4 regions of the Pseudomonas sp. RA_105y_Pfl2_P56 genome follow, and region 3 is predicted to be linked to each of the others. Evidence: predicted binding sites of a transcription regulator. Region 3 holds the regulator's gene; each other region holds the start of a gene.
The links. Region 3 encodes FliA, which starts transcription of late flagellar genes. Its sites were predicted from a motif close to CTAAAGTTTNNNNNNNNNNNGCCGNTAA; they were not measured.
Positions count from the first base shown of each region.

Region 1: a site for FliA is predicted at 2,949-2,976, ahead of motA (flagellar motor stator protein MotA). Genes of this name have one in related genera too.
Region 2: a site for FliA is predicted at 1,655-1,682, ahead of flgM (flagellar biosynthesis anti-sigma factor FlgM). Genes of this name have one in related genera too.
Region 4: a site for FliA is predicted at 4,708-4,735, ahead of AACY11_RS19685 (flagellar protein MotY). Genes of this name have one in related genera too.

Region 1 is NZ_CAXAPL010000018.1:557-8,044, forward strand. It holds gene AACY11_RS14165 (sterol desaturase family protein) at 1-858, opposite strand, end outside; gene motB (flagellar motor protein MotB) at 949-2,025, opposite strand; gene motA (flagellar motor stator protein MotA) at 2,029-2,880, opposite strand; gene AACY11_RS14180 (HDOD domain-containing protein) at 3,047-4,585, shown strand; gene rhdA (thiosulfate sulfurtransferase) at 4,628-5,443, shown strand; gene asd (archaetidylserine decarboxylase) at 5,462-6,322, shown strand; gene AACY11_RS14195 (lectin OAA family protein) at 6,391-6,792, opposite strand; gene AACY11_RS14200 (molecular chaperone) at 7,013-7,488, shown strand, end outside.
Region 2 is NZ_CAXAPL010000025.1:63,439-70,926, reverse strand. It holds gene AACY11_RS17915 (flagellar brake protein) at 1-684, opposite strand, end outside; gene AACY11_RS17910 (flagella synthesis protein FlgN) at 777-1,244, opposite strand; gene flgM (flagellar biosynthesis anti-sigma factor FlgM) at 1,293-1,619, opposite strand; gene flgA (flagellar basal body P-ring formation chaperone FlgA) at 1,781-2,542, opposite strand; gene AACY11_RS17895 (chemotaxis protein CheV) at 2,625-3,557, shown strand; gene cheR (protein-glutamate O-methyltransferase CheR) at 3,606-4,433, shown strand; gene flgB (flagellar basal body rod protein FlgB) at 4,715-5,122, shown strand; gene flgC (flagellar basal body rod protein FlgC) at 5,126-5,569, shown strand; gene flgD (flagellar hook assembly protein FlgD) at 5,585-6,310, shown strand; gene flgE (flagellar hook protein FlgE) at 6,341-7,488, shown strand, end outside.
Region 3 is NZ_CAXAPL010000016.1:262-7,749, forward strand. It holds gene flhA (flagellar biosynthesis protein FlhA) at 71-2,200, shown strand; gene flhF (flagellar biosynthesis protein FlhF) at 2,212-3,534, shown strand; gene fleN (flagellar synthesis regulator FleN) at 3,651-4,481, shown strand; gene fliA (RNA polymerase sigma factor FliA) at 4,478-5,218, shown strand; gene AACY11_RS12975 (chemotaxis response regulator CheY) at 5,386-5,757, shown strand; gene AACY11_RS12980 (protein phosphatase CheZ) at 5,776-6,564, shown strand; gene AACY11_RS12985 (chemotaxis protein CheA) at 6,619-7,488, shown strand, end outside.
Region 4 is NZ_CAXAPL010000030.1:27,561-35,048, reverse strand. It holds gene AACY11_RS19720 (molybdopterin oxidoreductase family protein) at 1-490, shown strand, start outside; gene grxD (Grx4 family monothiol glutaredoxin) at 588-929, shown strand; gene bfr (bacterioferritin) at 1,036-1,509, opposite strand; gene AACY11_RS19705 (bacterioferritin-associated ferredoxin) at 1,711-1,929, opposite strand; gene AACY11_RS19700 (peroxiredoxin) at 2,244-2,846, shown strand; gene rnt (ribonuclease T) at 2,921-3,598, opposite strand; gene pyrC (dihydroorotase) at 3,595-4,641, opposite strand; gene AACY11_RS19685 (flagellar protein MotY) at 4,801-5,709, shown strand; gene AACY11_RS19680 (argininosuccinate synthase) at 5,839-7,056, shown strand; gene AACY11_RS19675 (hypothetical protein) at 7,190-7,488, opposite strand, start outside.

The sequences.
Region 1 (7,488 bases), on a different contig from region 3:
CACGCCGACCAGAATCACATAGGCATTCAACGCCTGCGGCGCAAAGCCCAGCAGCATCAGCGGCACCAGTACGCCGGTGCGGGTCAGCAGGATTTCGATGAAATGCACGCGCGAGCCGGCCAGCCAGTCCATGTGCGTGCTGGAGTGATGCACGGCGTGAAGGCGCCACAGAAAAGGTACAACGTGGTACAGCCGATGCAGCCAGTACTGACCGAGGTCCGCCACCAGCACCGCGAGCAGGAACTGCACCACCAGCGGCAGGCTTTGCACGCTGGCCTGAAAGCCCGGCGACACGGCCCAACCGGCGATGTAGCTCGACGAAGCGGTGATGAAAATCAGGATGAATTGCACCAGCATGTGACTGACAAAAAAGTAGGTCAGGTCAGTGCGCCAGTGCGGTCGCAGAATGTTTTGCTCGGGGTCCTTGGCATACAGTTTTTCCAGAGGAATAAACACGATGGCCGAGACCAGCAGCGCCAGGACAAACCAGTCCAGACCCAGCGAGTACGGGGTCTGCCCGATTGCACTGACCTGCACGTTGGTGCCGCCGAGAAATACCGCCAGCCCCGACGCGACCAGCCCGGTGATCCCCAGACGCTTGCGTTTGTTGAGCAGGATATTCAGGGTACCGAGGCTGAACGACAGCACCAGCCCCAGCAACAGCGTGGTACGCGCAAACTGTTCGTCGTAGACCTTGCGCAGTTCAGCAGTGGTGAGCCACTCGGGAAACAGGAAGCACAACACCGCGAGCAGGCTCAACAGCCCGAGCGTGGCCGAGATATAACCACTGACCCGCCCCTCACCAAACTTGAAGGGGGCGTGGCCGTGCCGCTGAAAATAGGCTTTGACTCTTTCCATAACTGATCTTCCGTGAATGCGAAAACTGCGATTGGTCAATGCGACGCAGGCAGGCACAAAAAAGCCACGGTTACCGTGGCTTTTTAGGGGTCACTGCTTCGGCGCGGGGGCCGGTGCAGTCGCCGGGGGCGTTGTCGGCGCCGGCGCCGCACTTCCCGGCTCGGCCGGTTTCGGTGCCGCGTCGTCGAACAGGTTCAACCGTTCACGCAACTCGTGGGCAGGCACCGGTTGCTGATCGGCCGGCAGTGCGTTCGGATCGACCGGTGGCGTTGCAACGGCACCATTTTGCCCTTGCTCTGCCGGTTTCGCCGGTTCGGCACCTTGCGCACCTTCGATGGCTGCCTGAGCCTTCTTGGTCAGCACGACAATGTCGATGCGGCGGTTGACCGGATTGAACGGGTTCTCCTTGTCGAACAACGCCGACGAGGCATAACCCACCACTCGCGCCACCTGCTCCTCCGGATAGCTACCAGCGACCAATGCGCGGCGAGCGGCATTGGCACGGTTGGCCGAGAGTTCCCAGTTGCCGTAATCACCACGGCCAATGTATGGCTGGGCGTCAGTGTGGCCGCTGATACTGATCTTGTTCGGCACCGCTTTGATGGTGTCGGCCATGGCCAGCAGGATGTCTTCGAAGTACGGCTTCAGACGTGCGGAACCGGAGTCGAACATCGGCCGGTTCTCGGCGTCCATGATCTGGATGCGCAAGCCGTTCGGCGTGATCTCGAAGAGGATCTGATCCTTGAACTTCTGCAGTTGCGGGTTTTCGTCGACCTTGTTCTGCAACTCTTGCAGGAGCAGTTCCAGACGCTCCTTCTCGACCTGCTCGGCCATGCCTTCGACCTGATCGGTGTCGACGGTGACCTTGTCCGGTTGTGGCTGGGATTTCACCTCGGGGTTGAGGGTATTTTCCGGGGCCAGGGTCGGTGTACCGCCCAGATCGATGATGTAAGGCGTGCCACTTTCAGAGAAGCCGACCGGGTCTTTGAAATAGCCGGCGATGGCGATCTTCTGCTCCGGCGTTGCGGTGGACAGCAGCCACAACACCAGGAAGAACGCCATCATTGCCGTGGCGAAGTCGGCGAAGGCGATTTTCCATGCCCCGCCGTGGTGCCCACCGGCTATGCGCTTGACGCGCTTGATGATTATCGGCTGATTATTTTCCATGGCTTAACGACCGCGAACGGCTTGTTCCAGCTCGGCAAAGCTTGGACGGTGCGCCGGGTACAGCACCTTGCGACCGAACTCCACCGCCAACGATGGCGGCATGCCGGAAGCCGAAGCCACCAGCGAGGCCTTGATGGCTTCGTAGACGTTCAGTTCTTCCTTGGCATCGTGGGCCAGGGAATGCGCCAACGGGCCGAAGAAACCGTACGCGGCGAGAATACCGAAGAAGGTACCCACGAGCGCCGCACCGACGTGCAGACCGATGGACTTCTGATCGCCCTCACCCAAGGATGCCATGGTCACCACGATACCCAGTACCGCCGCGACAATACCGAAACCCGGCATGGCGTCGGCAATGCCGTTTACCGCGTGGGACGGGTGCTCAAGGTCTTCTTTGAGGCTGTACAGCTCCATGTCGAACAGGCCTTCGAGCTCGTGGGGAGCCATGTTGCCGGAGGACATGATGCGCAGGTAATCACAGATGAACGCGGTCATGCGTTCATCTTTAAGGACTGCCGGGTACTTGGCGAAAATCGGGCTCGCGGCGGCGTCTTCGATGTCGCCTTCAATGGCCATCATGCCTTCGCGACGGCTCTTGTTGAGGATCTCGTAGATCAGGCCGAGCACTTCCAGGTAGAAGGTGTGGCTGAAACGCGAACTGAACATGCTCAGGGATTTCTTGAGCACGTGCATCGTCATGTAACCGGGGTTGGCCTGGAGGAATGCACCCAGTGCCGCACCACCGATGATCATCACCTCGAAGGGCTGGACCAGGGCGGCAATCTTGCCGTGGGAGAGCACGTATCCGCCGAGCACGCTCGCGAATACGACGATGATGCCGATAATTTTAGCCATAGGTAGAAAGTACTTATTTAAGTCGGGTTCAAGGTCATATTCGGAAGTTAAAAAATCTCTTCTTCTACTTATCGGCAAAACTGCGCCAGACTATAGCCAGTTCAGGCGAAAAGCCAATTTAGCCCATGCCGGGCGCGTCTACAGTCAGTGAAGATCTCGTCCAGACATGGCTAATGAAACGAACGTCCCACACGTAAAACCGACCACCCTTGAAGGCTGGGTGACATGGCTCGATAGCGTGCGCCTGCCCGTGCCGCAAGACGCTCACGACAAAGTCTGCCGGGCCATTCGTGACAACCGCAGTTCTCTGCGCGACATCGCTGACCTGATGCAGGACAGCCCGGCGCTGGCCTTGAGCATCATCCGTGAGGCAAATCGTCACACCCACGGCACGATGAGCACACCGGCGGAAAATCTCGAAGTGGCGATCAACCGTCTCGGCCTCGCCCGCACCGAAGAACTGCTGGCACGCCTGCCTGCCGAACCGCAGATGCAGATTCCCAAGGCCCTGCGGCAACTGCAAATGATCAGCCAACACGCCACGCAACAGGCCAACGGTTTTTTTGCCAGTCGCCTGGCGCGGCTGTGGCAGGACATTCATTGGGGCAGTCTGCTGTTTCTCTCGCCGTTGTGGCCGCTGGCGCTGACGTATCCACAGTTGCTTGAAGAGTGGGAACTGCGGGTTATCCACAAGGGCGAGTCGGCGCGCACTGTCGAGAAACAGTTGTTCGGCGTGCGCCTGCTGAAAATCGCCGAGGCGCTGGTGCACGTATGGCACCTGCCGGTCTGGGTGCAACAAGGCTACAAATTGCTGCTCGGCGAGCGCCGCGAATTGGTCAAGGTCCTTAGAATCGCCCGCGACAGCGAGCACCCGTTACGTCAGCAAAATCGTCTGGACGATGATCCGACGTTGCGCCGCTGGCTCAATCAGCCGGCCAACACCGTGCTGCTGGCCAACGGGCTGGCGCTGTCGGCGCAACAGGCGTGGGACAGTCCGCACAGTAAGCGCTGGCAGTACCTGACCAGCCTTTATCTGCAAATTTCGATGGACGAGGTGCAGCAGCAATTGCACCAACAGGCGGCCAACAGCGCGCGTCACCATGCGCTGCCGGATCTGTGGCACCCGGCCATTTCGCTGCTATGGCCGTGGGGCACTCATCGCTTGCCGGCCGGAATGCTCCCGGCCGCCGCCCCCAGCGCCGAAGATCTGACGCAGTGGCGCCGGCAATGCGCCGAACTGCTGGCCGAGCCGAGTCGCTTCACCAATGCCATGAGCCTGACCGTTGCCGCCCGTGACGCCCTGGTCGCCAGCGGCATGCATCGGGTGATGATCCTGATGGCCGATCGCACCCAGTCCAATCTGCGCGTGCACCAGACCTTCGGCCTGCCAAAAGAAGCGGGGGCGCTGAACTTTGTGGTCAGTCAAAGCAAAGTCCTGCAACGGCTGCTCGCGCAACAGGCGCAGGTACGGATCAACCCGCAAAACGACGGACAATTCTCTGCCCTGCTGCCGCCGAACCTGCGCTCTCTGTTTCGTGGCGAGCACCTGTTCCTGCGCTCACTGGTCAACAATGGCCGGGTGATCATGATCGTCGTCGCCGATCAGGGCGGTGGCCCCTTCGCCGATATCACCGTGCAAGCCTTTGGCAAAACCGCGCAATGCATCGAAAAAGCCCTGCACAGCTTTAGCAGCCGTGGCCGATGAGGCTGCGCTACAATCCCCCACTTTGTGCTCTGGAGACCTCACATGTCTGACTTCTCTGGCTTGCCGCTCGTGATCGAACCGAGCGACCTGCTCCCCAGGCTCGAGGCAAGCGATCTGATTCTGGTGGACTTGACCAGTGCCGCCCGCTACACCGAAGGACACATTCCCGGGGCGCGGTTTGTCGATCCGAAACGAACCCAGTTCGGCCAGCCACCGGCGCCGGGACTGTTGCCGGCCAAAGCCGATCTGGAAGCGTTGTTCGGTGAGCTGGGCCATCGCCAGGACGCGGTCTACGTGGTCTATGACGACGAGGGCGGCGGCTGGGCCGGACGCTTCATCTGGCTGCTCGACGTGATCGGTCACGACAAGTACCACTATGTCGATGGCGGTCTGCCGGCGTGGCTGGCCGATGGCATGCCGATGTCGATCCAGGTACCTCCTGCCGCCGGTGGTCCGGTGGCATTGACGCTGCACGAAGAACCGACCGCCACGCGCGAATACCTGCAAAGCCGTCTCGGCGCCGCCGACCTGGCGATCTGGGATGCACGCGGGCCGCTGGAATACTCCGGCGAGAAGGTCCTGGCCGCCAAAGCCGGCCATATTCCCGGCGCCGTCAATTTCGAATGGACGGCGGGCATGGACAAGGCGCGTCAGTTACGCATTCGCACTGACATGCCGCAGATCCTCGAAGACCTGGGGATCACCAAGGACAAAGAAATCATTACCCACTGCCAGACCCATCACCGGTCGGGCTTCACTTATCTGGTGGCCAAGTCCCTCGGTTATCCGCGAGTCAAAGGCTACGCCGGTTCCTGGGGCGAATGGGGCAACCACCCCGACACGCCTGTCGAGATTTAAGGTTTTTAAGGACAACTAATGAAAGAGCGTCTGTTTATCCTCAGCCAGTACCTGCTGCCTCATCATTTGCTGTCGCGCCTGGCCGGCTGCATTGCCGAGTGCCGCGTGCGCTGGTTCAAGAATGCATTCACCCAGTGGTTCGCCAAGCGCTATCAAGTGGACATGTCGCAGGCACTGGTTGAAGACCTGACTGCCTACGAGCACTTCAACGCGTTCTTCACCCGCGCCCTGAAAGACGGCGCGCGTCCGCTGGACGAAACCCCGGGCGCAGTCCTCAGCCCGGCCGACGGTGCCGTCAGCCAGCTCGGCCCGATCGAACACGGTCGGGTGTTCCAGGCCAAGGGCCACAGTTTCAGCGTGCTGGAACTGCTCGGCGGTGACGCGGCAAACGCAGCGCCGTTCATGGGCGGCGACTTCGCCACCATTTACCTGTCGCCGAAGGACTACCACCGCGTACACATGCCGCTGGCCGGCACCCTGCGTGAAATGGTCTACATCCCGGGCCGGATCTTCTCGGTCAACCAGACCACCGCCGAAAACGTCCCGGAGCTGTTCGCCCGCAACGAGCGCGTAGCGTGCATTTTCGACACCGAACGCGGCCCGATGGCGGTTGTTCTGGTGGGCGCGATGATTGTGGCTTCGATCGAAACCGTGTGGGCCGGCCTGGTCACGCCGCCGAAACGCGAGCTGAAAACCTTCCGCTACGACGAAGCCGCCCGCGCGCCGATTCATCTGGAAAAAGGCGCCGAACTGGGCCGTTTCAAGCTGGGTTCGACCGCGATCGTGCTGTTCGGGCCGGATCAAGTGAAGTGGGCTGAAGAACTGGCGGCTGGCTCGCCAGTGCAGATGGGCCAGGGTTTGGCGCTGCCAAAAGCCTGAGTCTGATGTAGCCACTGATCCGCCCGTTCGCACGTCTGCGAATGGGCGGATACGACTCGCGGGGACCGTTACTCTATTTGCCCACGAAAGCCGATTGGCCCTTCGTTGGCATAGGTATTGGTGCCACTGAGGTTTTTCCCTCCATCATTGGAAGTGACGCTCAACGCGACAACGTTCTGATTGTCCCGTCCGCCAATGACCCACTTGCCGCCCGGATGCCACGGGGCATCGTTGCCACCCCACTGATTCTCGACGTTGTACTGGTTCTGGCCTGTGCGTTGCGCCTTGAAGCCAATGGGCCCTTCACCGGCGTAGGTCATGGTGCCGGTGAACGTTTTGCCGTCGTCACCGGACTTGATCTCGATGGCCACGACGTTCTGGTTGTCCCGCGCGCCCAGCACCCAATCTCCACCTGGATGCCAAGGGGCCGAACTGCCGCCCCACTGATTTGCCACTACATATTTAGACATGAACCTCATCTCCTTGAAGTTATGAAGAGACCTGCCCGCTATTGGCAACAGGCCGTACGACCGTGCGTATCCGATCGCACGCCTAAGAGCCTAGTTGCGCCTACGGCATGGCAACGAGCAAGCAGACAAACGGTAAAAAACCCCACAGGAACCCGCGAACCCGGCCACAGCTGCTAGAGTTTCGTGCATTGCCCCATTCGTTTCCGGAGCTGGTCATGGCATGAGTGAGCCTCAATTCCAACCGACATTACGCGCCCCGACGCCAACGCAAACGCGCCTGTCGTTCTGTGAACACACCCCGCGCGATCTCAAACGCTGGATCGCCGACCTGCCCAAAGCCAACATCGGCGAAACCGCCCGCCTGTTGTATCAAGGCCTGGGCGAACTCAATCTGTTGCTCACCCCCAGTGACAATCGCCTGCAACTGCTGGAACTGCTGCGCCCTGAGGTGTACTTCGTCTGCCAGCATCTGGAGCGGCACTTCCTGCATCAGGCGATCATGCTCGACGAGCGCTCGCGCAAGATCAGCAACCTGTGTCAAGCGCTGCAAGGTCATCTGGCCATCGGCTACAAACAGATCGTGTTGCGCATTGCGCCGAAGTACAGCAAGGATCGCGCAGCACTTGTCAGCCAGGCCCTGCAACGGGCAGCCCATGCACTTAAAGCTCAAGGGGTGCGCGCCGCGCAGTTGTACAG
Region 2 (7,488 bases), on a different contig from region 3:
GTTACGTGCAGCCTGACCACTGATGTTGTGGAAGCGCAGGCCGGCAAACGTGATGTTGAGTTTTTCTTCGAAGTGCAGATAACGCAGTTCGACGGAAGTCGGCTGGTTGCCGAACAGCGGCGGGGCGATCAAGCGGTCGTAGACCTGGCCCAGTTGCAGGCGGTCGGTGATGTCGCCTTCGAAGCGCAGCTTGCAACCGGTCGCGGAAATATCCAGCAGCTTGCCGTTGATCGGCGATTTGAGCTTTTCGCCGCCCAGTTCAACGTTGACCAGATCGGTCAGTTTCAGTGCCGCGCGAAAGGCGTTGCGGCGCTGGTGATACACCACTTCGCTCGGCAGTTCGCCGGTATAAAAGCGATCACCTTCGCACTCTTGGATGTTCAGCGTGCCAGTGCATTCCCAGGCAATGCGCACACCCTCATGAAAACCTTCAACTTTGAAAGACTCGCCGGCGAGCAGGAAGCGTTCGCCGTCGCGCGGGATCATTTCATCAAGGGCGATGGACGCGCTGTCACGGTCGACTTTGATCAGGTAGCTCTGGAAGCGCTGGCTGCGTTCGTGGAACGTGATGATCAGCGGATCGTGGCTTTCTTGCAGCTGACGCAGGTTGCTGGAGATTTCCAGGGGCGTGGTGAGCACCTTTGGGGGCTGCGGAGCATCATCCGCGCTTAGGGCGTTTGGCACGTTTTCTCAATCTCCAGACAAAATTTGACTACGACTGGCCAGTATTTTGCCAGCATGTTTCTCGTGTTGATAGTGCGGGCTCATCGAACGGCTTACGCCTGGCTGAACGTACGCGGCTTGACGGGTTTGGCGAAAGCACCACTGGCGTCATACAGCGCTGGCGGTTCACCCCCGGTGAGGATTTTCAGCTGATTGGCCGTAGCGGCCTGCTGTACCCGGATCGACTGGCCATTGTTGACATTGGCCGCCTGGCATTGGGCGATGAGATCGGTCAGGAAGTCGCTCTGGCTGAGCAACTGGTCGCCGAGGCTCGACTGGCTGGCGAGTTGCTCAAGCCCCTGCCGATTGGTCGGCAGGTTGAGACTGGCGAGGATTTCGCTGCGTTTGCGGCCATGCTGTTCAAGCAAAATGATCAGGGCCTGTTTGCGTGCCAGAATTTCTTCCAGCAAGGGCATGTCGCGACTATGCAAAGCGAGGGATTCGGTTTGCAGCAATTCCAGCAATTGTTGAGCTGGAGCAAAGTCGTCGATGATCAGTTGCAGTAAATGAGTGTCGTGCATGGCTGGCCTTGGGTTTTAAGCGTCCAAAAGCCTGGCGCAGGCAAAAGCCTAGCGCTGGGCTTCGAAGTTGAGCAGTTTGCTGGCTACACGGTTGCTGTCGACTTTGTAGCTGCCATCGGCAATCGCGGCTTTCAACTCGGCCACTCGGGCTTTGTCGACAGCAGGCTGATCGCGCAGCTTGTCAGTGACCTTCTGCAACTGTTGAGCCTCATTGCTGAGGTGTACCGATTCCCCGCTTTTTGCGGTACTGGCCGGTTCGGCCTGGGTATTCAGCGGCGCGGAGGTGCCGGTTTCGGCGGTTTCCCTGGCGTTGCTGGTACGTGTACTGCCCGTAAGTGACGAGGAGCTGTTCAAACGGCTGAAATCGATGACCATGTTAAAAACCTCTGGGAATTTGGACGCTTGCCATGTTTTCGGCCATCCCCTGGAAAACTTTAGGCCCATTTAGCAATAGGCCCTGCCTGCGCCGGCGCGTGTCCTGCTGCCGCACAGTTTAGGGAACCGACGAGGTCCGCGCCAGTTTTCTCATGAGCGTTTTACATGGCCACTTCCACTTGGCCTGGCGCGATGACTTGCGCCTTGATGACCCGGTTGGAGTTGAGGTTTTTCACCCGGATCTGTTCTTTCAGGCCGCCGTTGGACAGGGCTTCTCCCGGCATACGCACGGCGAGTGTGCCGGTGCGGGCGATGATGACCACTTGATCGCCCTTGCGCACGACTTCCGCCTGTTCCAGATGCACGAGCGTGATGACCTGATCGGCGACCGTTGGTCGGGTTAATTTTTGCCCGATGGCTTGATCCACCGACGTCAGAAAACCTTGATTGATTGTGCTGACGTCACGCTCTCGCAGGGTCACATCCTGCGGCTCGATAATCCCGGCGCGTTTGAGCGGTCGTGTGGTGGTCACAATCTCGCGAAACAGGCGGACTTGAGCGGGTACGAACACGGTCCAGGGCGAGCTTCCCTCACAGCGAACCTTCACGGTTACCCGTCCCAGCGGACGTGCCGGACTCTCCAAAGACGCTGTCAATTCCTTGTCGCACATGGGCATGTGCATACGGGGGTCGAGCTGGTTGACTTCGATTTCGTAGCGGCCTTCTGTTTGACTGGTAGCCAGATAGTCTTCTACGGTGAACTCAAGAAAGCCCTGAGTGACGCCGATAAGCATGTCAGGCAAGGTAACCGCATCAGCAATGGCAGGGCTGCCGGCGAAAAAGAGGCAAACGGCGGACATCGCGCAAAGCCCTCTGCGAAGGGGAGATGTCAGGCGTCGGAAAAATGTCGTTTGAGCGTTCATACGAGTTAAAAAGCAAGCGCCGTGCCGTTTAGCAATGAATGTGCGTCGCAACAACACTTGGCGTTGGTGTAGGAGTCTGGGCATGGCTGGTGTAATGGATTCGGTGAACCAGCGCACGCAACTGGTAGGGCAGAATCGCCTGGAGCTGTTGTTGTTCCGTCTCGACGGTCAGCAGCTCTACGGGATCAACGTGTTCAAGGTTCGGGAAGTGCTGCAATGCCCGCAACTGACGCTGATGCCCAAGTCCAGTCCTGTCGTGTGCGGGGTGGCGAATATTCGGGGGGCGACCATTCCGATCCTTGATCTGGCAATGGCGACCGGTTCCGGGGCATTGAAAGACAAGAAAAATCCGTTCGTGATCATCACGGAGTACAACACCAAGACCCAGGGTTTCCTGGTTCGCTCGGTGGAGCGCATCGTCAACATGAACTGGGAGGAGATCCATCCACCGCCCAAGGGCACCGGGCGCGATCATTACCTGACCGCTGTGACTCGGGTGGACAATCAGTTAGTCGAAATCATCGACGTCGAAAAGGTGCTGGCGGAAGTTGCACCGACGCCGGAAGCGATTTCGGTCGGTGTTGTCGATGTCGAGACGCAGACCAAGGCGTTGTCGCTGCGGGTGCTGACGGTCGATGACTCGTCGGTGGCGCGCAAGCAGGTCACGCGTTGCCTGCAGACGATCGGCGTTGAAGTCGTGGCGTTGAACGACGGCAAGCAGGCGCTGGATTACCTGCGCAAGCTGGTCGACGAGGGCAAGAAGCCGGAAGAAGAGTTCCTGATGATGATTTCCGACATCGAGATGCCGGAGATGGACGGGTACACCCTGACGGCCGAAATCCGCGGCGACGCTCGCATGCAAAAGCTTCATATCATCCTGCATACTTCGTTGTCGGGGGTATTCAATCAGGCGATGGTCAAGAAAGTCGGTGCCGATGACTTTTTGGCCAAGTTCCGCCCTGATGACCTGGCATCCCGGGTAGTCGACCGGATCAAAGCAGCAGATATCAGCTAGGGACCTTTTGTCCCTGGCGGTCAACACGATTTAAGAGGCGGCATCAATTTGTCTACGGGTAATTTGGATTTCGAACAGTTCCGGGTCTTCCTGGAAAAAGCCTGTGGCATTTTGCTCGGTGAAAACAAGCAGTACCTGGTCTCGAGCCGTCTCAACAAACTGATGGAGCAGCAAGGTATCAAGTCCCTGGGTGAGCTGGTTCAGCGCATCCAGACCCAGCCGCGCAGTGGTTTGCGCGAGCAGGTCGTCGATGCCATGACAACCAACGAAACCCTGTGGTTTCGTGACACCTATCCGTTTGAAGTCTTGAAGAACAAGGTGCTGCCCGAAGCCATCAAGGCCAGTCCCAACCAGCGTCTGCGGATCTGGTCGGCAGCCTGCTCGTCGGGTCAGGAACCGTACTCGCTCTCGATGTCTATCGATGAGTTCGAGCGCGTCAACCTTGGCCAGTTGAAGATGGGCGTGCAGATCGTTGCCACCGATCTCTCGGGTAGCATGCTGAACAACTGCAAGACTGGCGAGTACGACAGCCTTGCAATCGGTCGCGGTTTGTCCCCCGATCGTCTGCAGCGTTTTTTCGATCCGAAAGGACCTGGGCGCTGGGTCATCAAGGCACCGATCAAGAACCGGGTGGAGTTTCGCTCGTTCAATTTGCTCGACAGTTACGCCAGCCTGGGCAAGTTCGACATCGTGTTCTGCCGCAACGTGTTGATCTACTTCTCTGCTGAAGTGAAGAAAGACATTCTGTTGCGCATTCACAGCACGCTGAAACCGGGTGGTTATCTGTTCCTTGGCGCTTCCGAAGCGCTGAACGGTTTGCCGGATCATTACCAGATGGTCCAGTGCAGCCCGGGGATCATTTACAAGGCCAAGTAATCTGCAAATCGGCAACACAAAAACGGGAGTCCGCAGGGGCTCCCGTTTTTTTGTGCCTGGCGTTTCTACGAGGTCGCCGCTCCCACAGTGGAGCTGTGGTGTGGGTGGGAGGGGAGGGCAAGCGGCAGAAAAGCGGCAGCCAGCGGAAGTCGTTTGCCGCTTTTCTGGCATTGCCGCTTTGCCTGATCCCCGCAAAGGTGCGGTTTTCGGGGGTTTCTCGCGTTGGCACGGCGCTTGCTAAAGCTCAGTTACGAAAAACCGGTCACCCGAAGGTTCCCGACATGAGCATCAGCTTCGATAAAGCGCTCGGCATTCACGAAAAGGCATTGGGCTTCCGCGCTCAGCGTGCCGAAGTGCTGGCCAACAACATCGCCAACGCCGATACCCCGAACTACAAGGCTCGGGATCTGGACTTCTCCAAAGTGCTTGAAGCACAGACCCAGAAGAACGCCAACGGCACCATCGCCCTGAACATGACTAACAGCCGTCACATCGAAGCTGAAGGCCTGGGCAATGGCGACGAGTCGCTGATGTATCGCACGCCGATGCAGCCTTCGATAGACCAGAACACCGTAGATGCTCAGCTTGAGCAGTCGAACTACGCGCAAAACGCGGTCGGCTTCCAGGCCAGCTTCACTCTGCTCAACAGCAAATTCAAAGGGCTGGTGTCAGCCCTGCGCGGAGAGTAATCCATGTCCCTGTCCAGCGTTTTCAACATTGCCGGCAGCGGCATGAGCGCACAAACCACGCGTCTGAACACCGTGGCTTCGAACATCGCCAACGCCGAAACCGTCTCGTCGAGCATCGACCAGACCTACCGCGCCCGTCACCCGGTGTTCGCCACCATGTTCCAGGGTGGCCAGAACAGCGGCAGCAACTCGCTGTTCCAGAGCCAGGATGCCGCCGGTCAAGGCGTGCAGGTGCTCGGTGTGGTCGAAGACCAGAGCAACCTTGAAGCGCGCTACGAGCCGAACCATCCGGCCGCCGACGCCAAGGGCTACGTCTACTACCCGAACGTCAACGTGGTGGAAGAAATGGCTGACATGATTTCCGCGAGCCGTTCGTTCCAGACCAACGCCGAAATGATGAACACCGCCAAAACCATGATGCAGAAGGTGCTGACCCTCGGTCAGTAATAAGGGGCGACGGCCATGAGTGTTTCCGATACCACCAGCAGCTTGAGCATGAATGACATCCTGGCGAACTCGTCGAAAAAGACCAGTTCGACCACCGGTGGCATTGCTTCGGCTACCAACAGCGCCACCGGCGGCCAGGCACTGGGCAAGGACGCGTTCCTGCAATTGCTGGTCACCCAGCTGAAAAACCAGAACCCGCTCGACCCGCAGGACAACAGCGCGTTCGTTGCGCAGTTGGCGCAGTTCAGCAGCCTGGAAGGCATCACCACGCTTAACAGCACCGTCAGCTCGCTGGCCGGCAACTACAACTCCTCGCAGGCACTGCAGGCGTCGTCGCTGGTCGGTCGCAACGTGATCGTGCAGACCAACAGCGTTCAGATGGACGACCCGAGCAAGGGCATGACCGGTTCGGCGACCGTTCCGTCATCGATTGCCGGTGGCACCGTCAGCATTACCGACAGCAGCGGCACGGTGGTTCGCACCATCGATCTGGGCAGTCGCGCCGCAGGCAGCGCGAGCTTCACCTGGGACGGCAAGGACAAGGACGGCAATCTGGTGAAGGCCGGTACCTATACCGTCAAAGCCAACGCATCAATCAATGGCACCGCGACCGACTTGGCGACTTACCTGCCAGCCACGGTCAACAGTGTGACCATCAGCCAGACCGGCGGCGAGTTGATGCTCAACCTGTCCGGCAAGGGCACCGTCGCCCTGTCCAAAGTACAAACCATTGGTATATAGAGCCGACTAACCGGCACAAAGGAGTGGAATATGTCTTTCAATATCGGCCTTAGCGGTCTCTATGCAGCCAACAAACAACTGGACGTGACCGGCAATAACATCGCCAACGTTGCAACCGCCGGTTTCAAATCGTCCCGTGCAGAATTCGAAGACGTTTACTCGGCCACTCGCCTGGGTAGCGGCAGCAAGGTCATCGGTAACGGTGTGCGTCTGGCCAACGTGTCCCAGCAGTTCACCCAGGGTGACATCAACAACACCGGTAACGTGTTGGATATGGGTATCAACGGTTCGGGCTTCTTCACCATGAGCAACAATGGCTCGGTGTCCTACACCCGTGCCGGTACGTTCAAGGTCGACAATGCTGGCTTCATCACCAACACCAACTACACCTCGCGTCTGCAGGGCTACGGCGTGGATGCCAACGGCAAGGTCATCAACGGCGTACTGACCGACCTGAAGATCGACACCTCGAACCTGGCGCCAAAGTCCACCTCGCTGGTGACGTCGACCATCAACCTGGACTCGACCGCTCCGGTGATCGACGACACCGTGGCCGCCGGCAAATTCGACCCGACCAACCTCGCGACCTACACCAAATCGTTCAGCACGCCGATCTATGACAGTCAGGGCAACATGCACCCGATGGATCAGTACGTGGTCAAGACCGGTGCCAACACCTGGAAGGTCTACACCCTGGTAGACGGGCGTAACCCGGACGCTACCGGTAGCGATCCGAAGGTCACCGCGCCGACACCTTCGACCATGACGTTTGACTCCGCTGGCAAACTGACTCAGGTCAGCACGCCGCCTGGTCCGGTGATTAGCAGTGACCTGAAGCTCACCGGCTGGGTTCCTGGCAATGTGATCAATGGTACCTTCACGCCTAACGGTGCTGCGGCGAACACCGCTGGTATTACCATTTCCATGGCCAAGACCACTCAGTACAACGCTGACACCGCGCGTTCGATCCCGACTCAGGATGGTTACGCCACTGGCCAGATCACCAACCTGACCATCGACGGCACCGGTACGCTGTTCGCCAACTTCAGCAACAACCAGAGCAAGGCCATCGGCCAGGTTGCGCTGGCCAGCTTCACCAACGAACAAGGCCTGCAGGCTATTGGTGGTACTAGCTGGAAAGAGACGTTTGCTTCGGGTATCCCGGGTTACGATGCGCC
Region 3 (7,488 bases):
CTTCTTGCAGTACCCGCCGTGAGCCCGCTCTGGGCGTCAAAAGTTTGCTTTAAAGGAACGAGGAAAACCGGTGGATCGCTCTCAGTTACTCAACAGTGCTCGCTCGAACGTTGCCGATCTCAGTCGAGGCAATCTGGGCGTGCCGCTGTTGCTGCTGGTCATGCTGGCCATGATGATGTTGCCGGTGCCGCCGTTTTTGCTGGACGTGTTTTTCACCTTCAACATAGCCCTGTCAATCGTCGTCCTGCTGGTTTGCGTTTACGCCCTGCGGCCGCTGGATTTCGCGGTGTTCCCGACGATTCTGCTGGTCGCGACCTTGCTGCGGCTGGCGCTGAACGTGGCGTCGACGCGGGTGGTGATGCTCAACGGTCAGGACGGCCACGCGGCTGCCGGTAAGGTGATCCAGGCCTTCGGTGAGGTGGTGATCGGCGGTAACTACGTGGTGGGTATCGTGGTGTTCGCGATCCTGATGATCATCAACTTCGTCGTGGTGACCAAAGGCGCCGGGCGGATCTCCGAGGTGAGCGCGCGCTTTACTCTCGATGCGATGCCTGGCAAGCAAATGGCGATCGACGCCGACCTCAACGCCGGTCTGATCGATCAGAACCAGGCCAAGGCCCGCCGTTCGGAAGTCGCCCAAGAGGCCGAGTTCTACGGTTCGATGGACGGTGCGAGCAAGTTCGTGCGCGGTGACGCCATCGCCGGTCTGCTGATTCTGTTCATCAACCTCATTGGCGGCGTGGCCGTCGGTATCTTCCAGCACCACATGAGTTTCGCCGAAGCGGGCAAGGTTTACGCCTTGCTGACCATCGGTGACGGTTTGGTGGCGCAATTGCCATCACTGTTGTTATCGACAGCGGCAGCGATCATGGTGACGCGTGCTTCCGGTTCGGAAGACATGGGCAAACAGATCAGCCGTCAGATGTTCGCCTCGCCCAAAGCGCTGGCGGTTGCAGCGGGGCTGATGGCGGTCATGGGCCTGGTGCCGGGCATGCCGCACTTCTCGTTCCTGAGCATGGCCGCGCTGGCCGCCGGTGGCGCCTATCTGTTCTGGAAAAAACAAAGTGTCGCCAAGGTTCAAGCGCTGCAAGAGGTCAAGCGTCAGCAAGAGTTGCTGCCATCGCCGGCCCGCGCCATGGAAACCAAAGAGCTGGGTTGGGACGACGTGACCCCGATCGACATGATCGGCCTGGAAGTGGGCTATCGCCTGATCCCGCTGGTGGATCGCAATCAGGGTGGACAATTGCTGGCGCGAATCAAGGGCGTGCGCAAAAAGCTCTCGCAGGATCTGGGCTTCCTGATGCCGACCGTGCATATCCGCGACAACCTCGATCTGGCGCCGAGCGCCTATCGCCTGACCCTGATGGGTGTGATCCTCGCCGAGGCGGAGATCTACCCGGATCGCGAGTTGGCGATCAATCCGGGGCAGGTCTACGGCGCGCTCAACGGTATCAACGCCAAAGATCCGGCTTTCGGACTGGAAGCGGTGTGGATCGAAATCAGCCAGCGGGCGCAGGCGCAATCGCTGGGTTACACGGTGGTCGATGCGAGCACCGTGGTCGCCACTCACCTGAACCAGATTCTGTACAAGCATTCCAGCGAGTTGATCGGCCACGAAGAAGTGCAGCAACTCATGCAGTTGCTGGCCAAAAGTTCGCCGAAACTGGCTGAAGAGCTGGTGCCGGGTGTGCTTTCGCTGTCGCAACTGCTCAAAGTATTGCAGGCGCTGTTGGCCGAACACGTGCCGGTGCGCGACATCCGCAGCATTGCCGAAGCTATCGCCAACAACGCCGCGAAGAGTCAAGATACCGCCGCGTTGGTGGCTGCTGTGCGGGTCGGCGTATCGCGCGCCATCGTCCAAAGCATTGTAGGCACTGAGTCCGAGCTGCCTGTGATCACCTTGGAACCAAGGTTGGAACAAATATTGCTCAATAGTCTGCAGAAGGCAGGACAAGGCTCGGAAGAGGGCGTTCTGCTGGAACCAAGCATGGCCGAGAAGCTGCAGCGTTCGCTCATCGAAGCGGCGCAGCGTCAGGAAATGCAAGGTCAACCGGTGATTCTGTTGGTAGCAGGTCCGATCCGCGCGATGCTCTCGCGTTTTGGTCGCCTCGCCGTCCCAGGGCTGCATGTGCTGGCCTACCAGGAAATTCCGGACAACAAGCAAGTGACGATCGTTGCGACAGTAGGGCCCAACGGCTGAGGTAGTGGTTTATGCAAGTTAAGCGTTTTTTCGCCGCCGATATGCGTCAGGCCATGAAGCTGGTTCGTGATGAGCTGGGCGCTGATGCCGCCATCATTGGCAACCGCCGCATTGCCGGCGGCGTCGAGCTGACGGCGGCGCTGGATTACAAATTGTCGGCGCTGGCGCCGCGGGTTCCGAACATTGAACTCGAAGATGAGCTGCGCAAGACCCAGTCGCGCATCGTCACCGCTCAGGCCGAGTTGAGCCTGCGTGGCGAAGCCGATGGCAATAGCAATCGCCAGATCTTCGCCGGCCTGCCGTTGACCGCTGCTGAACCGCTGAGCGAGCCGACTTACGCCGCACCAGCGCGTCCGGCCCCGGCGCCTGCGCAGTCTTCCGGTGGTGTTGATCCGCGTGCACTGGATTCGATGCGTTTTGAATTGAACAGCCTGCGCGAACTGATGGAAGTGCAGCTTGGCACGCTGGCCTGGAATCAGTTGCAAGGCAAGCGTCCGGCGCAAGCCAACCTGTATCGTCGTCTGCAACGTATCGGTCTCTCCGGTCCGTTGTCGCGCGATCTGCTGGCGATGATCACCGATATCGAAGAACCTCGTCAGGCCTGGCGCATGCTGCTGGCGCACCTGGCGCGGATGATCGCCGTACCGGAAGTCGAGCCGCTGGAAGAAGGCGGGGTGATCGCCATGGTCGGTCCGGCAGGTATGGGCAAGACCACCACGCTGGCTAAACTCGCTGCCCGTTATGTGCTTAAGTACGGCGCGCAGAACGTTGCGCTGGTGAGCATGGACAGTTTCCGTATCGGCGCTCAGGAACAATTGAAGACCCTGGGTCGTATCCTCAATGTGCCGGTGACGCACGTCGACCCGGGCCAATCGCTGGTGCAGGCGCTGGATCCATTGCTGCGCAAGCGCGTGGTGCTGATCGATACCGCGGGCCTGCAAGCCAGCGATCCGGCACTGCGCATGCAGCTCGAAAGTCTGGCCGGGCGAGGCATCCGTTCAAAAAATTATCTGGTCTTGGCAACCACCAGCCAGAAACAGGTTCTAACCGCCGCTTATCATAGTTACAAGCGTTGCGGGCTTGCCGGGTGCATCCTGACTAAACTGGATGAAACGGCCAGCCTTGGCGAAGTGTTGAGCCTGGCGATCAGTCATGAATTGCCGGTCGCGTACCTGACCGATGGCCCACGGATTCCGGATGATCTGCATCTGCCGCGCCGTCATCAACTGGTCAGCCGCGCCGTCAGCGTGCAAATGCAGGAAGAACCCAGCGAAGAAGCCATGGCTGACATGTTCGCTGATATCTATCACAGCCCGACCAAGCAGGTAGGCTGAGGTATTCATGAACAGTTTTTGTACCTACATCGATGGTCTGCCATGCATTGTTCAGGTTGTGAACGCGCAGCCAGTAATGTGGCCTCCGTCTATGCAAGACAAGGTAAAGAAATAACATGGGCAGCATGCATCCCGTACAGGTGATCGCGGTGACCGGCGGCAAAGGTGGCGTCGGGAAAACTAACGTGTCAGTGAACTTGTCGCTGGCGCTGGCAGAGCTTGGCCGTCGGGTCATGCTGCTGGACGCCGATCTGGGACTGGCAAACGTCGACGTTCTGCTGGGGCTGACCCCCAAACGCACGCTGGCCGATGTGATCGAAGGCCGCTGCGAACTGCGCGACGTGCTGTTGCAAGGCCCGGGCGGAATTCGCATCGTGCCGGCGGCGTCCGGCACCCAGAGCATGGTTCACCTGAGCCCGGCGCAACATGCCGGCCTGATTCAGGCCTTCAGCGACATCGGCGACAATCTCGACGTGCTGGTGATCGACACCGCTGCGGGCATTGGTGACTCGGTAGTCAGTTTCGTGCGCGCGGCGCAGGAAGTGTTGCTGGTGGTTTGCGACGAGCCGACTTCGATCACCGACGCCTACGCATTGATCAAACTGTTGAACCGTGATTACGGCATGAACCGCTTCCGCGTCCTGGCCAACATGGCCCAGAGCCCGCAGGAGGGCCGTAACCTGTTCGCCAAGTTGACCAAGGTCACGGATCGCTTCCTTGATGTGGCCCTACAATACGTCGGCGCCGTGCCCTACGACGAAAGCGTGCGCAAGGCCGTGCAGAAGCAGCGTGCAGTCTATGAAGCCTTTCCGCGTTCCAAGTGCGCACTGGCGTTCAAGGCCATCGCGCAGAAGGTCGACACCTGGCCACTGCCGGCCAACCCGCGTGGCCACCTTGAGTTTTTCGTCGAGCGCCTCGTGCAGCAAACGGCAGGGCCCGTGCTATGACAGCCAGCGGTATGAATTACTACAAGAAGTCGGCGCGTGACGCGCAGTACGAACTGATCGAGCGTTACGCGCCACTGGTCAAGCGCATTGCCTACCACTTGCTGGCACGCCTGCCGGCCAGCGTGCAGGTCGAGGATCTGATCCAGGCCGGCATGATCGGTCTGCTTGAAGTCTCGACCAAATACGACGCCAGCAAAGGTGCCAGTTTCGAAACGTACGCGGGCATTCGAATCCGCGGCGCGATGCTCGACGAAGTGCGCAAAGGGGACTGGGCGCCACGCTCGGTTCACCGCAACACCCGTATGGTCAGCGACGCAATTCGCGCAATTGAAGCTAAAACCGGCCGTGATGCTAAAGATCACGAGGTTGCGGCCGAACTCCAATTGAGTCTCGACGATTACTACGGGATTTTGAATGACACCCTGGGCAGTCGCTTGTTCAGTTTCGACGACCTGTTGCAGGACGGCGAACACGAAGGGCTGCACGAGGATGGCGCCAGTGCTCATCTTGAGCCGTCACGCGATCTGGAAGATGAACGCTTCCAGGCAGCGCTGGCGGACGCGATTGCCAATTTGCCGGAGCGTGAGCGACTGGTGTTGGCGCTGTACTACGACGAAGAGCTGAACCTCAAGGAGATCGGTGAAGTCCTTGGCGTCAGTGAATCGCGGGTCAGCCAGTTACACAGCCAGTGCGCGGCCCGTTTGCGGGGGCGTTTGGGGGAGTGGCGAGCGCGCTGAAGGCAGTGTGGGGACACTGCGAACGAGGCCGGTGCGGTGATGAGCGGCACCGGTCTTGCTCCGTTGTGTTCCAGACAGTCTTCGAGTGCTACGCCGGAATGATTGAAATGGCGCGTCCAGGTGCTGGGCGCGTTTAAGACTGCTTGGAGGTCGAATTGGACAAAAACATGAAAATCCTCATCGTTGATGACTTCTCAACGATGCGGCGGATCATCAAGAACCTGCTGCGTGATCTGGGGTTCACCAACACCGTCGAGGCCGACGATGGCATTACCGCCATTCCGGTACTCAACAGCGGAAACATCGACTTTCTGGTAACGGACTGGAACATGCCGGGCATGACCGGTATCGACCTGCTGCGCCACGTGCGTGCCGATGAAAAACTCAAGCACCTGCCCGTGCTGATGGTGACCGCTGAAGCCAAGCGCGAACAGATCATCGAAGCGGCCCAGGCCGGTGTTAACGGCTACGTGGTCAAACCTTTCACGGCCCAGGCGTTGAAAGAAAAAATCGAGAAGATTTTCGAACGCATCGGCTGATGAACGCGCGGGGGAGCTATGGAGCATAACGAATCTTCACAGGGCGATTTCGAGTCGACCCTGAAAAAACACGCGGTCGAACTGGTCGAAAGCCTTGAAAAAGGCAGGTTCGGCGACGCTGTGCAACTGATCCATGAGCTCAATCAGACCCGTGACCGCGGCCTGTATCAGGAAGTGGGCAAGCTCACGCGCGAACTGCACAGTGCGATTGTCAACTTTCAGATCGATCCGCACATGCCGCAGGCTGAGGAAGTGTCGCAAATCACCGACGCCACCGAGCGTCTGGGCTATGTGGTCAAGCTGACAGAAGCCGCGGCCAACCGCACCATGGATCTGGTGGAAAGCGCCACGCCGCTGGTCAATGGTCTGGCTGACGAAGCCCAGGCCTTGAGTGCCGATTGGGGGCGCTTCATGCGTCGCGAGGTCGGGGCTGAAGAGTTCCGTGAACTGGCGCGCCGGGTCGACGGTTTTCTGTCGCGCAGCAGCACGGACAACCGTGCGGTGTCGGGCAATCTGAACGACATCCTCCTCGCCCAGGATTACCAGGACCTCACCGGTCAGGTGATCAAGCGTGTGACGCAACTGGTCACCGAAGTCGAAAGCAATTTGCTCAAACTCGTGCTCATGGCCAGTCAGGTGGACCGCTTTGCGGGCATCGAACATGACCGTGAGGCGATGCTTGCAGAAAAAGATCCACAAAAACATCTCTCGCAGGGTGAAGGTCCGCAGATTCATGCCGATAAACGAGAAGACGTTGTGTCCGGTCAGGACGATGTGGACGATTTGTTATCCAGCCTTGGGTTCTAGAGTTTTGGAATTTTAGGTTTTTTGGGTTTTTAGACCTGTAGGAGCACCCCATTAATGAGCTTCGGCGCCGATGAAGAGATCCTTCAGGATTTCCTGGTTGAGGCCGGCGAGATTCTTGAGCAACTGTCCGAACAACTGGTCGAGCTGGAAAGCCGTCCGGATGATGCAGATCTGCTCAATGCAATTTTTCGCGGTTTCCACACTGTAAAAGGGGGCGCCGGCTTCCTTCAGCTCAACGAGCTGGTGGAGTGCTGTCACATCGCCGAAAACGTGTTCGACATCCTGCGTAAGGGTGAGCGGCGCGTTGATGCAGAACTGATGGACGTTGTCCTCGAAGCACTGGACGCGGTGAACAGCATGTTCAGCGAAGTCCGCGAACGTGCACCGATCACGGCGGCCACCCCGCAGCTGCTGGCCGCCCTGGCGCGTCTGGCCGAGCCGCAAACGGCGGACGAAGCCCCGGCATCTCCCGTGGCCGAGATGATCGAAGACCTGGTCGTCGAAGGCGATTCGGGCGACGTCACCGATAACGAATTTGAACAACTGCTGGACTCGCTGAACGCCGTCAAGGCTGAAGCCCAAGCCCCGGCGGCTGCTGCGCCTGCGCCAGCTGCCGATGCGGCCGCCAGCGATGAAATTACCGATGCCGAGTTCGAGTCATTGCTCGATCAGTTGCACGGTAAAGGCCAGTTCGCGGCTGACGCTGTAGCACCGGCGGCTCCGGCGGCTCCGGCAGCACCGGCGGCGGGCGACAGCTCGGACATCACCGATGACGAATTCGAAGCGTTGCTCGATCAGTTGCACGGCAAAGGCAATTTCGCCGTTGATGCGCTGGAGTCGGCGATTGCCTCGGCACCTGCTGCGCCAGCCGCACCGGCGGCCGCCGCTGCCGGCAGCGATCTGATCAGCGATCACGAGTTCGAA
Region 4 (7,488 bases), on a different contig from region 3:
CACGCCACGCCTGAAAACGCCGAATCAACGCGTGCAGGCCGCGCCGCCGGAGATACTCGCCGACCTCGCACGGTTCGCGACATTGCAGGCGCCCGCCGCCGATGAGTTGCTGATGATCGGCCGCCGCCATGTGCGCAGTAACAATTCCTGGATGCATAACTATCATCGTCTGGTGAAAGGCAAGCCAAGGCATCAATTGCTGATGCACCCGGATGACCTCGCCAGTCGTGGGCTTGAAGATGGCCAGTTAGTGCGCGTCAGTTCACGGGTCGGGCAGATCGAAGTCCAAGTGCTCGGCAGTCTGGACATGATGAAAGGCGTGGTGAGCTTGCCTCACGGCTGGGGGCATGCGCGTCCCGGTGTACAGATGGCGATTGCCAGCAGTCAGCCGGGTTCCAGTGCCAACGACCTGACCGATGAGTGTCAGCTTGACGAGCTGTCGGGTAATGCCGCGCTCAATGGCGTTCCGGTGACGGTGGTGGCAGCCTGAGCATGTCTGTCGGGGAGACCGAGCATGGCGCTCGGGATTCCGTTACAATGCGCCACCGTGCCGACCCATGAGTCGGAAAGTTCAGCCGAGGTGCTCCATGGATATCATCGAAACGATTAAAGAGCAGATTGCCAACAACACCATTCTGCTTTACATGAAAGGTTCGCCGAATGCCCCACAGTGTGGCTTCTCCGCGAAAGCTGCGCAGGCTGTGATGGCGTGTGGCGAAAAGTTTGCGTACGTGGACATCCTGCAGAACCCGGAAATCCGCGCCAACCTGCCAAAGTACGCCAACTGGCCGACTTTCCCGCAATTGTGGGTGGGCGGTGAGCTGGTCGGCGGTAGCGACATCATGACCGAGATGGCTGCAGACGGTTCGCTGCAAAGCACCATCAAAGCGGCTGTCGAAGCCGCTGCTGCGAACAAGTCCGAAGCCTGATCGGCTTTTTCGGGTTTCGGCCAATGCTGAAACCCGAGCAATAAAAAGCCCCGCGCCTCAAAAGAGGGCGGGGCTTTTCAGTGTCTCGCGTTTAGCGGGCGCTAACTTACTCTTCGCCCATCTGCGATTGCAGATAGTTCTCAAGACCGACTTTATCGATCAGGCCCAGTTGGGTTTCCAGCCAGTCGATATGTTCTTCTTCGGATTCGAGAATGTCTTCGAGCAGTTCACGGCTGCCGAAATCGCCAACGGATTCGCAATGCGCAATCGCGGCTTTAAGGTCAGCATGGCCGGTCTTCTCGATACGCAGGTCGCATTCCAGCATTTCCTGGGTATGCTCGCCGATGTGCAGTTTTCCCAGATCCTGCACGTTCGGCAGCCCTTCGAGGAACAGAATGCGCTTGATCAGCTTGTCCGCGTGTTTCATCTCGTCGATGGACTCGTGGTACTCGTGCTTGCCCAGCTTGTTCAGGCCCCAATCTTCATACATGCGGGCATGCAGGAAGTACTGATTGATCGCGACCAGTTCATTGGCAAGGATCTTGTTGAGATGCTGGATGACTGTAATGTCGCCTTTCATGATGGGAGTCCTGCCCTGTATTAGCTGTATATAGGGCGGAGTTTGGGCTGCACTTTTATAAGTGTCAAACCTAAGTTATTGAATAATAAATGAAAATAAATCTGAATAAGAATGTTTGTGTTCCGCGTCTGGAGCCTAACCAATTGATTTTCAGGCATAAAAAAACCGGACATCAAGTCCGGTTCTTTGAAATGAGGGTATTTACGCGGCAGTAAATTCTACCGGGTAGGGGATCGCGGCCTGGGCGGTTTGCAGCTTGGTCAGGGTTTCGCGAACCACTTCCTTGGCCAGGCAAGCACATTTGCCACATTGGCTGGCGACGCCGGTGGCCTGGCGAACTTCTTTGTAGCTGCAGCAACCTTCATAGATCGCTTCGCGGATCTGTCCGTCGGTGACGCCAGTGCAGAGACAAACATACATAAGTGAGAACCGTCGCTGGTTGTGACTCAATTGCGATGGATCTTAATGTTAACGAGAATGATTGTCAAAGTGCTTTCGCAAAGCTTTTGGCCAGAATGGCCAGTGACTGACGAACGGTGACAAGTGGCTATTTGCCTGGCCCTGTAAATGCAGCGTCCTTATTCGCCTGCCCCAAAAAACCTTTAAGGACAGGCCAAAAACGCAGTGTATGATGGTCGGCCCTTGCGAAGGGGGTTCGTGTCACAGGGCTGTCGCCTGAGGGTGGCAGGCTGGCCCGGACCCTGAACTTCAAGTTTTTACACCAGGAGATATCAATGAGCGTACTCGTAGGCAAACAAGCCCCTGACTTCACCGTACCGGCCGTACTCGGCAATGGCGAGATCGTTGACAGCTTCACCCTGTCCTCGGCCATCAAAGGCAAATACGGCCTGGTGTTCTTCTACCCACTGGACTTCACCTTCGTCTGCCCGTCCGAGCTGATCGCTCTGGACAACCGCATGGCCGACTTCAAGGCACGCAACGTTGAAGTGATCGCGGTTTCGATCGACTCGCACTTCACCCACAACGCCTGGCGCAACACCCCGGTCAACAATGGCGGCATCGGCCAGGTGAAATACACCATGGCTGCCGACATGAAGCACGACATCGCCAAGGCTTACGATGTTGAATCCGAAGGCGGCGTGGCGTTCCGTGGTGCCTTCCTGATCGACGACAAAGGCGTTGTCCGCTCGCAGATCATCAACGACCTGCCGCTGGGCCGTAACATGGAAGAGCTGATCCGTCTGGTCGACGCTCTGCAATTCCACGAAGAGCACGGCGAAGTCTGCCCTGCCAACTGGAAGAAAGGCGACAAAGGCATGAACGCTTCGCCAGAAGGTGTTGCGGCTTACCTGACCGAGAACGCTGCTGCCCTGTAAGGCGCAACGTCAAGGTACAAAAAAACCGGCTCACGTAGCCGGTTTTTTCATGCGCGGGATTTATTCGAAAACCATCAGTCGTCGAAGTCTTCCCAGCCGCCCATCTGTTTCCAGCGATTGACGATGCCGCAGAACAGCTCAGCGGTTTTCTCGGTGTCGTAACGCGCGGAGTGCGCCTCACGGCCGTCGAAATCGATATCGGCTGCCTGACAGGCTTTCGCCAGTACGGTTTGACCGTAGGCCAGACCGGCCAGCGTGGCGGTGTCGAAGCTGGAGAATGGGTGGAACGGATTGCGCTTCATATCCAGTCGCGCAACAGCGGCATTGAGGAAGCCGAGGTCGAAGCTGCTGTTATGGCCGACCAGAATCGCCCGTTTGCAGCCGTTGGCTTTCAACGCCTTGCGGATGCCACGGAAGATATCGGTCAGCGCCGTTTCTTCGCTGACGGCCATGCGCAACGGGTGATCAAGCTTGATCCCGGTGAACTCCAGTGCCGCCGCTTCGATGTTGGCGCCTTCAAAAGGCTCAACGCGGAAGAAGTAGGTGTGATCCGGGTAAACGAAACCCTTTTCATCCATGGCGATGGTGGTCGCGGCAATCTCCAGCAATGCATCGGTGGCCGAGTTGAAGCCACCGGTTTCTACGTCGACGACAACCGGCAGGTAACCGCGAAAACGCGCTGCCATTGGATGACGGGAACCGCCGCCGCCACCTTGACCTTCCAGTTCGTCGTCGAAATGGTCTTCACTCACGCGTGTTCCTCCAGCAGGCGCCAGCGCAGCTTTTCACCGGCGCGCAGCGGGATAACGGTCAACTCGCCAAACGGCAGGCTGGTCGGGGCGGTCCATTCTTCGCGAACCAAAGTGATGCGGTCGGTATTGGCCGGCAGGCCGTAGAAGCGTGGCCCGTTGAGGCTGGCGAACGCTTCTAGCTTGTCCAGCGCATTACGCTGTTCGAAGGCTTCAGCGTACAACTCGATGGCGGCGTACGCGGTGTAGCAGCCGGCGCAGCCGCAGGCGGCTTCCTTGGCGTGCTGGGCGTGCGGTGCCGAGTCGGTGCCGAGGAAGAACTTCGCACTGCCGCTGGTGGCGGCGTCGAGCAGGGCTTCCTGATGGGTATTGCGCTTGAGGATCGGCAGGCAATAGAAGTGCGGGCGAATCCCGCCAACCAGCATGTGGTTGCGGTTGTAGAGCAGGTGATGCGCCGTGATGGTCGCGCCAACGTTGGCCGAAGCCTCGTTGACGAACTGCACCGCATCGCCAGTCGTGATGTGTTCGAACACCACTTTGAGCGTCGGGAAACGCTCGACGACACGGCGCATGTGCTCATCGATGAAAATCTTTTCGCGGTCGAACACGTCGACATCGCCGCGCGTGACTTCACCGTGGATCAGCAGCGGCATGCCGACTTCGGCCATGGCCTCCAGCGCCGGGAAGATCTTGTCGATGCTGGTCACTCCGGAATCGGAGTTGGTGGTCGCGCCGGCCGGGTACAGTTTGGCGGCGTGCACGAAACCGCTGGCCTTGGCCTCACGAATTTCTTCGGGCTGGGTGCGGTCGGTGAGGTACAGCACCATCAACGGCTCGAAACCACTGCCGGCCGGGCGAGCAGCGAGAATCCGCTGGCGATAGCCGTCGGCTTCAGCGGCGTTGCGCACCGGAGGTACCAGGTTGGGCATGATGATGGCGCGACCGAAGGTGCGCGCAACATCGGCAACGGTATTGGTCAACACAGCACCATCGCGAAGATGAATGTGCCAGTCGTCGGGACGCAGCAGGGTCAGGCGGTCGGACATGAGGGGATTCCAGGCGGGTCAAACTGAGGGGAATGCTACCCGAAAAGACTCTTGCAGGCACTCGCTATCAAGTTTTGCAGGAACCTTCCGATATCCCATAGGTATGCCGTAAACATGTGTGTATCGGTCTTTTTGTTGCAGAAGCCAATGGAGCCTCCCGTGCGCCAGCGTTATTTAGCCTTGCTCAGTGTGTTTGCCAGCCTTCCCGCGATGGCGCTGACCTACCAGACTCGACTGGAGAACATTGAGTGGACGGTCGCCGGCGATAAGTTCGAATGCCGTCTGACGCAACCGATCACTGATTTCGGTTCGGGAGAGTTCGTGCGCAGGGCCGGTGAACAGGCAATATTTCGTTTGAACGCCTATAACGCCATGCTGGGCGGCGGTTCGGCGACGTTGCTCGCGGCAGCCGCGCCATGGCAGCCGGGGCGCGGCGACATCAATCTGGGCTCTGTCAGGCTGGGCAGCGGCAACATTCTGTTCAGCAGTTCGCAGTCTCAGGCAGGTGGACTGATGAGCGGCCTGATGGACGGGCGCAGCCCTGTTGTACGCCGTGCCTCGGGCGATGGCCGGGTTTCGGAAGTGCGCCTGTTGCCGGTCAAGTTCAGCAAGGCGTTCAACGAATACCAGAGTTGTGTGGCGAAATTGCTGCCACAGAATTTCGATCAGATCAAACAGTCGCAGGTCGGCTTCCCTGGCGAGGGCATTGATCTTGATGCTGCCGCCAAGGCCAAACTGCAGGTCATGCTCGACTACATGAAGGCCGATCCGACGGTCAATCACATCGAGCTTGACGGCCACTCCGACAACAGCGGTAATCGCCTGACCAACCGCGAGTTGTCGCGCCGCCGTGCATTGGCTGTGGTCGACTTCTTCAAGGCCAACGGCATTCAGGAATCGCAGATCACTGTGCGTTTCCACGGTGAACGTTATCCATTGGTGCCGAACACCAATGCGGCCAATCGGGCGAAGAACCGCCGGGTGAATGTGCATTTGACGCGCGTGACCCCGACCACGGCTCCAGCGCCTCAGGCCAGCACTCCCGCCAATACCGCGGCGACTTCCTGACCTGCCGGTCATCGTCGCGCTCTCGACAGATTCTGTCGCTTTGTCGTCTTAAGCTGTCGCGCCTCTGTAAATTATCGCGTTGGAGCGGTAGACTCCTCGGCTTTCCGTAGAACCCCGTGGAGTGATGGCATGGCGGACGTAAACAAGGTCGTTCTGGCGTATTCCGGCGGCCTGGACACTTCGGTGATCCTCAAGTGGCTGCAGGATACTTATAACTGTGAAGTGGTGACCTTCACCGCAGATCTCGGTCAAGGCGAAGAGGTCGAGCCGGCCCGCGCCAAGGCTCAGGCCATGGGCGTCAAAGAAATCTACATTGATGATCTGCGCGAAGAGTTCGTGCGTGATTTCGTGTTCCCGATGTTTCGCGCCAACACCGTTTACGAGGGCGAGTACCTGCTGGGTACTTCCATCGCACGTCCATTGATCGCCAAGCGTTTGATCGAAATCGCCAACGAAACCGGCGCTGACGCCATTTCTCACGGTGCGACCGGCAAGGGCAACGACCAGGTGCGTTTCGAACTGGGTGCCTACGCACTCAAGCCAGGCGTGAAAGTGATTGCTCCGTGGCGCGAGTGGGATCTGCTGTCCCGCGAGAAGCTGATGGACTACGCCGAGAAGCACGCGATCCCGATCGAGCGCCACGGCAAGAAAAAATCCCCGTACTCGATGGATGCCAACCTGCTGCACATCTCCTATGAAGGCGGCGTGCTGGAAGATACCTGGACCGAGCACGAAGAAGACATGTGGCGTTGGACCGTCTCCCCGGAGAACGCTCCTGACACCCCGCAGTATCTGGAACTGACCTACCGCAACGGCGACATCGTTGCGCTGGACGGCGTCGAAATGACCCCGGCCACTGTTCTGGCGACACTGAACAAGATCGGTGGCGAGCACGGCATCGGCCGTCTGGACATCGTCGAAAACCGTTACGTGGGCATGAAGTCCCGTGGTTGCTACGAAACCCCGGGCGGCACCATCATGCTGCGCGCTCACCGCGCCATCGAGTCGATCACTCTGGACCGCGAAGTCGCTCACCTCAAAGACGAGCTGATGCCGAAATACGCCAGCCTGATCTACACCGGCTACTGGTGGAGCCCTGAGCGTCTGATGCTGCAACAGATGATCGACGCTTCCCAGGTCAACGTGAACGGTGTGGTTCGCCTGAAGCTGTACAAGGGCAACGTGATCGTGACCGGCCGCAAGTCCGACGATTCGCTGTTCGACGCCAACATCGCAACGTTCGAAGAAGATGGCGGCGCTTACAATCAGGCCGATGCGGCGGGCTTCATCAAGCTCAACGCGCTGCGCATGCGCATTGCTGCCAACAAGGGCCGCAAACTGTTCTGAGATTCTTCAGACTGATGCGCAATGAAAAGGCGGCCTTGTCTTTGAGACAAGGCCGCCTTTTTTATCAATTCTTTGTTTGGTGCTAATCGAGCAATGTCCCTGGTCTGTCTGCTTCTGCGGTAGTCCTCACCCGTCAAACCCGCCCCAGCAGCGTTACCGCTTGCGAGCACAGGTTGTAAACAATACAAAGCGTTGTGCCCGAGCCTTTCTTCGCGTGCCTGATCTGCGATAGCGCACTCTTGGTCAAGGAAACATCCGACACATGATTGGAAAGAAATACGATGGCCCGCGCAGTTTTCTTGTCGGTACGGCGGATCCTTTCCAGCATCGTGTTCAGTTCTCTCGATGCATCAATATTCCTTGCATCGATGATGTGCAGGTGGCTGATGGAGACAGGCAAGTGAATATTGTGTTGAACCGTCAGGTTCGGCG